Martelella mediterranea DSM 17316: one gene and its partner. The protein of the gene in region 2 interacts with the protein of the main gene of each other region in a pairwise test. Links are inferred from orthologs where the notes say so. Each region holds a gene or a part of one and is shown on either strand. Other genes may lie near its edges.

Region 1 (5,803 bases), 2.4 Mb from region 2 along the record:
GCGCTGGGTGAGTTGCTGCGCGTTGTTGAGGGCCTGGTCGGCGGTCACGTTGCCGGCAAGGGCTGCCGAGAACTGCTGGCCGACGGCGGTGCCGATACCCTGGAATTCGGGGATCGAGACGAACTGCGCGCCGGTATAGGGGATTTCCTGAACCGAAGGCTTGTTGGTGTCGACCGCATTGATCGATTCCAGCGTCATTTCGGCAAAGGGCGCTGCCTCCTGGTAGTCCGCATTCTCATAGAGCGAGGTGCGGGTGCCGGGAGGTGCCGCGCGCCAGCCATCCTGCTCGGCGACCAGATCGGTGTAGTGCTTGGAGGTCGCCCAGGCGACGAAGGCCTTGGCCGCATCGGCCTTGGTCGTCGAAGCCGGAATGGCGAGGTTCCACGACCACAGCCAATTGCCGCGGTTGCCGAGATCGCCCTTTTCCGGGAACAGCGCGAAGCCGACAGAGTCAGCGACCTTGGATTCCTTCGGGTCGGTTACGAACGAAGCGGCGACGGTGGCGTCGATCCACATGCCGCACTTGCCCTGCTGGAACAGCGCGAGGTTCTCGTTGAAGCCGTTGGAGGACGCGCCGGGCGGACCATAATTGTTCATCATGTCCAGATAGTCGGTGAGCGTCGCCTTCCACTCTTCGGTGTCGAACTGCGGCTTCCATTCCATGTCGAACCAGCGCGCGCCGTAGGAGTTGGACATCGCGCCGAGGAAGGCCATGTTCTCGCCCCAGCCGGCCTTGCCGCGCAGGCAGATGCCGTAAATGCCGGCATCCTTGTCGGTCATAGCCTTGGCAGCCGCCATGATCTCGTCCCAGGTCGGCTCGGCCGGAATGGTCACGCCGGCCTTTTCGGCGAGATCCGTGCGGTACATTACCATGGCGCTTTCGCCGTAGAACGGGGCGGCATAGAGTTTGCCGTCCACGGAAAGGCCACCGGCGATGGCGGGCAAAAGGTCTGCTTCGTCATAGTCGGACGGCATGCCGGAGAGTTCCAGAAGCCAGTTCTGCTTGGCCCAGATCGGCACTTCGTAGTTGCCGATGGTCAAGACGTCGTACTGACCGCCCTTGGTGGCGATGTCGGTGGTGACCTTCTGGCGCAGCACGTTTTCTTCAAGCGTGACCCATTCGAGGTCGATATCCGGATGATCCTTGGTGAAATCGTCGGTGAGCTTCTGCATGCGGATCATGTCGCCGTTGTTGACGGTGGCGATGGTCAGCGTTTCAGCAGAAGCAACGCCGGTCAGGGCGACCAGCGAGCAAGCGGCGAGCAGCGTCGAATGAAGTTTCATACTCGTTCCTCCCTCAGAATTGAGCAATAGCTTACGATGTGGGCAATTACTCACCATAATGACGCGCTCTGTCAAGTGGGCGAATGCTCATACTTTGGGCGAATGCCGCAATATGCTTGTTTCGAAAGGGTAATTTTTCGGCATGGAAGGACGATAAGGCTGCGCGCCGAAAGCGTCAGATACGCTGACACCTGATCGACGTGGTCAAATGCGCTGATGTTTTCCGGAACAAGCCAAGTGGCGTCCGGCTCACAAAATGTCGGTCACGACTTGCTCAACCGAGCTACTTTGTAGCCTATAGACACATCATGAAGCGGCGCGACATGAGCCTCGTGGCAACCGCTCGCGGCACATCGCCTTACGATCTGCCGCTTGGCCCCGGCCAAGGCGTTATTGGGCACGGAGCCTGTCGGGCGCGACAAACGCAATTATATCCCCGGCGCGCGGCCGGGGATGATGTCAAAACAAGAAACGGCGTATGCGCCGCCCAATCGTCAGATATCCAGGTTCGCCACCGACAGCGCGTTATCCTGGATGAAGTCGCGGCGGGGCTCCACCTCGTCGCCCATCAGGCGGGAGAACAGGCCGTCGGCGCTGGTGGCGTCGTTGACCTTGACCTGCAGCAGCGAGCGGACATTGGGGTCCATCGTGGTTTCCCAGAGCTGCTCGGCGTTCATTTCGCCAAGGCCCTTGTAGCGCTGCATGGTCAGGCCGCGACGGCCGGCCTCGAACACGGCTTCCAGCATGGCGCGCGGGCCGTAGATCGTGAGATCGCCATTCTTGCGCTTCAGCAGCGGCGGCTTCTCGTAGACCTCGAACAGGCGGCTCTGAAGCTGGTCCATGTAGCGGGCATCGACCGAGCCGATCAGGCCCATGTCGATATTGGCGACTTCCTTGACGCCGCGCACCGTGCGCTCGAAGCGCAGACCGCCATCCTCGCGCACGATCCCTTCCCAGCCGCGCTCGGTCTCCTCGGCGACCATGTCGAGACGCGCGGCGATATCGGCGGCCAGACGTTCGGCCTCGGCCGGATCGGTGACCCGCTCGGCGTTGAGCGCGCCGGCAATCGCCGCCTGCTCGACCACGTGGCGGTCATAGCGCGAATGGATGCCTTCCATCAGATTGCGCATCCGCACCGCATCGACGATCACCTGGCGCAGATCCGGACCGGCGCGGACTTCGCCGGAACCGAGATGCAGCGAGGCATCCTCGAGGCCCTGGTCGATCAGGTAATCCTCGAGCGCCTGCTCGTTCTTGAGATATTGCACCGACTTGCCGCGCGTGACCTTGTAGAGCGGCGGCTGGGCGATATAGAGATGGCCGCGCTCGATCAGCTCCGGCATCTGCCGGAAGAAGAAGGTGAGCAGCAGGGTGCGGATATGCGCGCCGTCGACATCAGCATCGGTCATGATGATGATCTTGTGATAGCGCAGCTTGTCCGGATTGTATTCGTCCTTGCCGATGCCGGTGCCAAGCGCGGTGATCATCGTGCCGATTTCCTGGCTCGACAGCATCTTGTCGAAGCGGGCGCGCTCGACGTTCAGGATCTTGCCCCGAAGCGGCAGGATCGCCTGGGTCTCGCGCGAACGCCCCTGCTTGGCGGAACCGCCGGCCGAGTCGCCCTCCACCAGCACCAGTTCGGATTTCGCCGGATCGCGATTGGAGCAGTCGGCGAGCTTGCCGGGCAGCGAGGCGATATCGAGCGCGCCCTTGCGCCGGGTCAGTTCGCGCGCGCGCCGGGCCGCCTCGCGGGCGGTCGCGGCCTCGGCGACCTTGGTGACAAGGATCTTTGCCTCGGTCGGATGCTCCTCCAGCCACTGGCTCAGCGCATCGTTGACGCAGCTTTCCACAACCGGGCGGACCTCGGAGGAGACCAGCTTGTCCTTGGTCTGCGACGAGAATTTCGGGTCCGGCACCTTCACGGAAAGCACGGCCGTCAGACCCTCGCGGCAGTCCTCACCCGTCAGCGTCACCTTTTCGCGCTTCAGGATGCCCGATGTATCGGCATAGGAGATCATCTGCCGGGTCAACGCGCCACGGAAGCCCGCCATATGGGTGCCGCCGTCGCGCTGGGGAATGTTGTTGGTGAAGCAGAGCACATTCTCGTGGTAGCTGTCGTTCCACCACATCGCCACTTCGACCGTGATGCCGTCCTTTTCGGTCGATATCGCGATCGGTTCGCTGACCAGCGGCTTCTTCGAGCGGTCGAGATAGGCGACGAAGGCCGCCAGCCCGCCATCATAATGCATTTCCTTCGCCACCGGTTCGGCATGGCGGTTGTCGGTCAGGAGAATGCGCACGCCGGAATTCAGGAAGGCCAGTTCGTGTAGGCGCTTTTCCAGCGTGTCATAGTCGAACTCGACCATGGTGAAGGTTTCCTGGCTCGGCATGAAGGTGAGCTCGGTACCGGTTTCGTCGCCGGCGTCGCCGATCACTTCCAGAGGCTTGTCGGCAACGCCGTGGGTGAACGAAATCTCGTGCAGCTTGCCATTGCGCTTGATCTTCAGCTTCAGCCAGACCGACAGCGCGTTGACCACCGAAACGCCGACGCCGTGGAGACCACCTGAGACCTTGTAGGAATTCTGGTCGAACTTGCCGCCGGCATGGAGCTGGGTCATGATCACTTCGGCCGCCGAGATGCCCTCGCCGGTGTGAATGTCGGTCGGAATGCCCCGGCCATTGTCGGTGACCGAGACGGAACCGTCGGGGTTCAATGTCACGGTGACAAGATCGGCGTAGCCGCCAAGCGCCTCGTCGATGGCGTTGTCGACCACCTCATAGACCATGTGGTGGAGCCCCGAGCCGTCATCGGTATCGCCGATATACATGCCCGGCCGTTTGCGCACGGCATCCAGCCCCTTGAGAACCTTGATCGAATCAGCGCCGTATTCGGCGGGAACGCCGACGGCAATTTCTGGGGTTTCGCTCATAAACAGGTCTTTCCAAACGTGTTGGAGTGTGGGCGCAAAACAAAGGCGCCGAATCACTGCCGTTTTCAGGCACCGATCCTAGGGGAAAAGCCCTTTTCACTCAAATCGATGGGCCCTCTTTTACAGTCAAATTGGGGATAAGCCCAGCCCGTTTCAATGGCGGACGCAGCGGGAGCGGAATTGGACCCGAGCGGCAGGGAACGCATGGCGGATATTTCCGGCAAACCGGGGGCGCGGCCACATAAATCTTGTGTATGCTATCGTTATGGAACGGCGGCGCACTATCTGAAAGTGAGGTCGCCTTTCACCATCGCTTCCGGGCGCGGTCCGGCGGTGGCGAAGCGACAGCTTCCTTGCCGGTCGCCGGAGATGCGGCCGGACGAATTTTCGCGGCTGCGCCATTTGCGGGGTAACGCCCGAAGGCGCGGCAACCGGCCCGGGACGGGCCGTTCCTAGAGAGAGGGAACCGATATGAAACGCATTCTCACCCTGACCGGCGCATTGGCGATCGCAGCCTTCGCCGCCGTCCAGACCGCCGCGGCAGCCCCCGTGGTCGTCTCCTCCAAGATCGACACCGAGGGCGGCGTGCTCGGCAACATCATCCTCCAGACGCTTCAGGCGAACGACATCCCGACTGAAAACAAGATCCAGCTCGGCGCCACGCCGATCGTCCGTCAGGCGATCACCGAAGGCCAGATCGACATCTATCCGGAATATACCGGCAATGCCGCCTTCTTCTACAACAAGGCGGACCTGCCCGTGTGGAAGAACGCCCAGGAAGGCTATGAGGAGGCCAAGAAGCTCGATTACGACGCCGAGAAGATCGTCTGGCTGACGCCGGCCAACGCCAACAACACCTGGGCGATCGCGATCCGCAAGGAAATCGCTGACGACAACAATCTGACCGATCTCTCCGAACTCGGCAAATATATCGCCGACGGCGGCGACATCAAGCTCGCGGCCTCCTCGGAATTCGTGACCTCGCCGTCGGCGCTACCGGCCTTCGAAAAAGCCTACGGCTTCCACCTCGAATCCGACCAGCTGATCACCCTTTCGGGCGGCGACACGGCGGCAACCATCGCGGCGGCCGCCAAGCAGACCTCCGGCGCCAATGCCGCCATGGTCTACGGCACCGATGGCGGCATCGCGCCGTCCGGCCTGAAGGTAATGGATGACGACAAGGGCGTGCAGCCGGTCTACCTGCCGACCCCGATCATCCGCGAGGCGCGTCTTGAGGAATATCCGCAGATCGCCGAAATCCTGAAGCCGGTCTTCGAGGCGCTCGACCTTGAGACCCTGCAGGACCTCAACGGCCGCGTCCAGGTCGGCGGCGAACCGGCCGATGCCGTCGCCAAGGAGTTCCTGACGCTGAACGGGTTCGTGAAGTAAGGTCGGAGTTTCAACCTAACCGCAAAGCCCCTCAATAATCTCCCCCCTTGAGGGGGAGATGTCGCGAAAGCGACAGAGAGGGGTACAGGGCATAAGCCGCAAGCTCCGAATTCGCAAAGAGGGTTCACCCCTCTCTGCCCCTGTCGGGGCATCTCTCCCTCAAGGGGAGAGATTGTTTGGAGCAAGATTGCCCGCTTCGG
Region 2 (6,135 bases):
CCGTTGGTCATCGGGTCGAACGAACCTGTGTAAAATGCCTTCGCCATGTGCTTCGTTGCGTCCTCGGCCCCGTTTCCGGTCACGGCCTTTTGTCACGGAAAGTGCCGGGCTGCAAGCCGGTTCAGGCTGCAAACGGATCGGTCAAACGAAGAAGCCGGGCGCAGGGCCCGGCTCCAGTCTTCATTCCCGTTGTTCGCCGATCAGGTCTCGTCGGTTCCCTCGTCAGGGATGCCCGTCGCCTCGGCCGCGCCTTCGCTGCCGGCCTCGACACCGGCTTCAACAGCGTCCTCGATCGCCTCATCGTCGTCAGGCTCGCTGATGACCTCGACCGAGACCACCTTTTCCTCGGCGCCGGTCTTGAACACCGTGACGCCCTTGGCGGTGCGGCTGGCGATGCGGATGTCGTAGACCGGCACCCGGATCAACTGCCCGGCATTGGTGACCAGCATGATCTGGTCGCCGTCGAGAACCGGGAAGGCCGCGATCAACCGGCCGATCTCGTCCGTCTTGGAGGTGTCTGTGGCGCGGATGCCCTTGCCGCCGCGTCCGGAGATGCGGAAGTCATAGGAGGACGAACGCTTGCCGAAGCCCTTTTCCGTGACCGTCAGGATGAACTGCTCACGGAACTTCAGTTCCTCATAGCGATCATCCCTCAGTTCGCCCTCTTCCGCCACTTCCTCGCCGACAAGCGCTATATCCTCGCCCTCCCCGGTTTCGGTGCGGCGCTCGAGCGCTGCCCGCTTCAGATAGGCGGCGCGTTCCCACGGCTCGGCGTCGACATGGCTGACGATGGTCATCGAAATCACCTCGTCGCCCTCGGCAAGGCCGATGCCGCGCACGCCGATCGAGTTGCGGCCGGCGAAGACGCGAATGGCGGGAACGGGGAAGCGGATCGCCTGGCCCATCGCCGTCGTCAGCAGCACGTCGTCATCCGGCGTACAGGTCCAGACCGACAGGATGCGATCGTTCTCGTCGTCGAGCTTCATCGCGATCTTGCCGTTGCGGTTCACCTGCACGAAATCAGACAGCTTGTTGCGGCGCACGGTTCCGCGCGTGGTGGCGAACATCACGTCGAGCTCGGACCAGCTTTCCTCATCCTCCGGCAGCGCCAGGATGGAGGTGATCGCCTCGCCCTGCTGCAGCGGCAGCATGTTGATCAGCGCCTTGCCGCGCGATTGCGGTGTGCCGATCGGCAGACGCCAGACCTTCTCCTTGTAGACGATGCCGCGCGAGGAGAAGAACAGCACCGGCGTGTGGGTGTTGGCCACGAACAGCCGGGTGACGAAATCCTCGTCGCGGATCGACATGCCGGAGCGGCCCTTGCCGCCGCGACGCTGGGCGCGGTAGGTGGTCAGCGGCACGCGCTTGATATAGCCGTTGCGCGACACGGTCACGACCATGTCCTCGCGCGCGATCAGATCCTCGTCGTCCATATCCGGACCGCCTTCGAGGATTTCGGAGCGGCGGGGCGTGCCGAACTCGTCGCGAACCGCGATCAGCTCTTCCTTGATGATCTCCTGGATCTTCTGCCGCGATGACAGGATTTCGAGGTAGGACTTTATCTCGTCGCCGATCTTGTTCAGTTCGTCGCCGATTTCATCGCGGCCGAGCGCGGTCAGGCGCGAGAGGCGCAGTTCGAGAATGGCGCGGGCCTGTTCCTCGGACAACTGGTAGGTGCCATCCTCGGAAATCTTGTGGCGCGGATCATCGATCAGGCGGATCAGCGCCTCGACATCCCGGGCCGGCCAGTGCCGTTCCATCAACTGTTCACGCGCCGTCTGCGGATCGGGCGCACGGCGGATCAGATTGATGATCTCGTCGATATTGGCAACAGCGATGGCAAGGCCAACCAGCACATGGGCGCGATCGCGCGCCTTCCTGAGCAGATATTTGGTGCGCCGGCTGACCACGCTTTCGCGGAAGGAGACGAAGGCGCGCAGAATATCGAGCAGGGTGAGCTGTTCCGGCTTGCCGCCGTTCAGCGCCACCATGTTGCAGCCGAAGGACGTCTGCAGCGGCGTATAGCGATAAAGCTGGTTGAGGATGACCTCGGCATTGGCGTCGCGCTTCAGTTCGACGACGACGCGATAGCCTTCGCGGTCGCTCTCGTCGCGCAGATCGGAAATGCCCTCGATGCGCTTGTCGCGCACCAGTTCGGCCATCTTCTCGATCATCGTCGCCTTGTTCACCTGATAGGGAATTTCGGTGATGATGATCTGCTCGCGATCGCCGCGCATCGGCTCGATCGTGGCCCTTCCGCGCATGATCACCGAGCCGCGGCCGGTCTCATAGGCGGACTTGATGCCGGCGCGGCCGAGAATCTGCGCGCCGGTCGGGAAATCGGGACCCGGGATGATCTGCATCAGTTCCGGCAGCTCGATCGCGGGATTTTCCATCACCGCGATGCAGCCGTCGATCACCTCGCCCAGATTGTGGGTCGGGATGTTGGTGGCCATGCCGACGGCGATGCCGCCCGCGCCATTGACGAGAAGGTTCGGAAACTTGGCCGGCAGCACCACCGGCTCCGACAGCGTGCCGTCATAGTTCTCGCGGAAATCGACGGTGTCCTTGTCGAGATCGTCGAGCAGCGTATGCGCGACCTTTTGCAGGCGGCATTCGGTGTAGCGCTCGGCCGCGGGCGGGTCGCCGTCAACGGAGCCGAAATTGCCCTGCCCGTCGATCAGCGGCAGGCGCAGCGACCAGTGCTGTGCCATACGCGCCAGCGCGTCATAGATAGCGGCATTGCCATGAGGGTGATATTTACCCATGACATCGCCGGTGACGCGGGCGCATTTGACGTATTTCTTATTCCAGTCCACGCCCATTTCGGACATGCCGTAGAGGATACGGCGGTGCACCGGCTTCAGGCCGTCACGAACATCCGGCAGCGCGCGGCTGACGATCACGCTCATCGCGTAATCGAGGTAGGAACGCTGCATTTCCTCCATGATGGAGATGGGCTCGATGCCCGGCGGAAGACCTCCGCCCGAAGGTGTCGTTTGATCAGTCAATGTGAATCACGATCTCAAGCTAGAATCATCTGGTTTTTTATAGCCGAATCCGATGGCTGACGCCAATTTCTCAAGCCTCCTGACAGTGGACAGAGGCCGAATTACGCGATTTTATTCGTGTCAGGTGGTGATCCTGTGGCAAGCTCACAAGAGCGCTGCGAATGCCACTTCCGGTTTAACGCGGCGCCATGCTCTCTGGAAACGCAAAAACGGCTGGGGAACGGGCGATGAATGAACTGGCGACGCTGATAAACGGCTTCACCACCTTGATGGTGACCATGGACCCGCCCGGCATGGTGCCGATCTTCCTGGCGCTGACCGTGGGCATGACCCAGGCGCAGCGCCGCAAGGTGGCGATCCGGGGCAGCCTGATTTCGTTCTTTCTGCTCCTGGCCTTTGCGCTGCTGGGCGATGACATCCTCAACGCGCTCGGCATTTCCATGAGCGCGTTCCGTATCGCCGGGGGCATTCTTCTGTTCTGGATCGGCGTGGAAATGATCTTCGAAAAACGCGTCGAAAGAAAGGAGAGGACCACCGAAACCGCCATCACGAAGGATGGCATGGCCAATCTCGCCGCCTTCCCGCTGGCCATGCCGCTGATCGCAGGCCCCGGCGCGATCTCCGCGACCATCCTGCTCGGCTCCAAGATGGAAACGGTGCTGGACAAGCTGGCGCTCGTTCTGGTGATCTTCGTCGCCTCGCTGGTCGTGCTTTTGGCAATGCTCGCCGCCGGCCTGATCGACCGGCTTCTCGGCGAAACCGGTCGTAACATTCTCACCCGCATTCTCGGCATGATGCTGACGGCGCTGGCCGTGCAGTTCGTGATCGACGGGGTGACCACGGTGATGCATATCCCCACGGGCACGGCAGGCGCCTGAATTATCCGGCGCGTTTGCCCTCAAAAAGGTCCGATGCGGTTGGGATCAGAACGGAATGTCGTCGTCGAGATCCTGCGAGAAACCGCCGCCGCTGCTGCGGCCACCGCCACCACCACCGGAAGACGGCTGCGAGCCGTAATCGTCATAGCCACCGCCGCCCTGGCCTCCGCCGAAGTTGCCGCCTTGGCCACCGCCCCCGCCGCCTTCACCGCGGCCGTCCAGCATGGTCAGCGTGGCGTTGAAGCCCTGCAGCACGACCTCGGTCGAAAACCGCTCTTGGCCGCCCTGGTCGGTCCATTTGCGGGTCTGAAGCTGGCCTTCGATATAGACCTTGGAGCCTTTGCGCAGATATTGTTCCGCGACCTTGCACAGCCCCTCGCTGAAGATCACCACCCGGTGCCATTCCGTGCGCTCCTTGCGCTCGCCGGAATTGCGGTCGCGCCAGCTTTCCGACGTGGCCACCCGCAGATTGGCGATCGGCCGGCCATCCTGTGTGCGCCGAATTTCCGGGTCCGCTCCGAGATTGCCGACGAGGATGACCTTGTTTACACTACCTGCCATGACTACCACCTGTATAACCGCGTTGCGGCGCTTTAGAGAATTTTCGGCAGCATAGACGATCTCTCCGAAAGCGATCAACCGATACGGGACAATCCACAATTAAAAATGTTCTTTATTTGTTCTATCGCTCTGCTATGATCGAGTCAAGCGATTCAACCGGGGACATTCAAACCGTCTGTTTTGCTGCACCTCGACAGAGCCGCAGCGTGAACTACATAGGAAGCAAATTCCCTTCTCGAGAAGCCTGATCCCATGAGCGAACTGAAGAATATCTCCATCCGCGGCGCGCGCCAGCATAACCTGAAAGGCGTTGACGTGGATCTGCCGCGCAACAGCCTGATCGTGATGACCGGGCTTTCGGGCTCCGGCAAATCCTCGCTGGCGTTCGACACGATCTACGCGGAGGGGCAGCGGCGCTATGTCGAAAGCCTCTCGGCCTATGCGCGCCAGTTTCTGGAGATGATGGAAAAGCCGGATGTCGACCGGATCGAGGGCCTGTCGCCGGCGATCTCGATCGAGCAGAAGACCACGTCGAAGAACCCGCGCTCCACCGTCGGCACGGTGACCGAGATCTACGACTATATGCGCCTTCTTTTCGCGCGCACCGGCGTCCCCTATTCGCCGGCGACGGGCCTTCCGATCGAAAGCCAGACCGTGACCCAGATGGTCGACCGCATTCTGGCGCTGCCGGAACGCACAAGGCTTTATATCCTCGCGCCGCTGGTGACCGGCCGCAAGGGCGAGTTTCGCAAGGAACTGGCGGAACTGATGAAGAAGGGCTTTCAGCGCGTCAAGATCGACGGTGAATTCTACGAGATCGCCGAAGCGCCAAAGCTCGACAAGAAATACAAGCATGATATCGACGTGGTGGTCGACCGCGTTGCGGTGCGCGACGATCTGGCGACCCGGCTGGCCGACAGTCTGGAGACCTGCCTCGAAATCGCGGACGGGCTGGCGGTCGCCGAATTCGCCGACAAGCCGCTGCCGGAAAACGAGACGGCGGCCGGCGGCGCCAAGAACAAATCTCTCAACGAAACCCATGAACGCGTTGTTTTTTCGGAAAAATTCGCGTGTCCTGTTTCAGGATTCACGATTCCGGAAATCGAGCCGCGGCTGTTCTCCTTCAACAATCCCGTCGGCGCCTGCCCGACCTGCGACGGGCTCGGATTCCAGCAGAAGATCGATGAAGGGCTGGTCGTTCCGGACCGGGCGAAAAAATTGTCAGAAGGCGCGATCGCGCCCTGGGCGAAATCCTCGTCGCCTTACTACAAGCAGACGCTGGAGGCGCTTGGCCGGCATTTCGGCTTCAAGATGACGGATCGCTGGGACAAGCTGCCGGAACAGGCCACCAACGCTATCCTCAACGGGACCGATGACAAGATCGAGTTCCAGTATGCCGACGGCGCGCGCAGCTACAAGACCACCAAGAGCTTCGAGGGCATCATTCCCAATCTCGAGCGGCGCTGGAAGGAGACGGATTCCGCCTGGGCGCGCGAGGAGATGGAGCGCTACATGTCGGCGGCCCCCTGCCCGGCCTGCAACGGCTACCGGCTGAAGCCGGAGGCGCTCGCCGTCAAGATCGACGGCCGCCATATCGGCGAGGTCAGCCAGCTTTCGATCCGCGCGGCGCGCGACTGGTTCGAGGACCTGCCGAAGCACTTCTCGCAGAAGCAGAACGATATCGC

The links. The genes of interacting proteins can lie anywhere in the genome.
Region 1: the proteins of gyrA (region 2) and gyrB interact in binary tests that used the Escherichia coli proteins (3 or more experiments, as listed by UniProt). The link is inferred for Martelella mediterranea DSM 17316 from one-to-one orthologs.

What each region holds. Positions count from the first base shown.
Region 1 is NZ_CP020330.1:798,335-804,137, forward strand. What follows is about bases 1,497-4,543. They hold gyrB (DNA topoisomerase (ATP-hydrolyzing) subunit B), read right to left. Parts: upstream 4,215-4,543; coding sequence 1,779-4,214; downstream 1,497-1,778. Outside these bases: Mame_RS03635 (ABC transporter substrate-binding protein), read right to left, coding at 1-1,284; glycine betaine ABC transporter substrate-binding protein OsmF, read left to right, coding at 4,686-5,603. UniProt on the Escherichia coli protein: DNA gyrase negatively supercoils closed circular double-stranded DNA in an ATP-dependent manner to maintain chromosomes in an underwound state.
Region 2 is NZ_CP020330.1:3,190,443-3,196,577, forward strand. The notes cover bases 1-3,379. They hold gyrA (DNA gyrase subunit A), read right to left. Parts: upstream 3,012-3,379; coding sequence 201-3,011; downstream 1-200. Other genes in these bases: coaD (pantetheine-phosphate adenylyltransferase), read right to left, coding at 1-47; Mame_RS14935 (MarC family protein), read left to right, coding at 3,239-3,379. Also shown: more of Mame_RS14935, read left to right, coding at 3,380-3,889; Mame_RS14940 (single-stranded DNA-binding protein), read right to left, coding at 3,935-4,450; excinuclease ABC subunit UvrA, read left to right, coding at 4,703-6,135. UniProt on the Escherichia coli protein: A type II topoisomerase that negatively supercoils closed circular double-stranded (ds) DNA in an ATP-dependent manner to maintain chromosomes in an underwound state.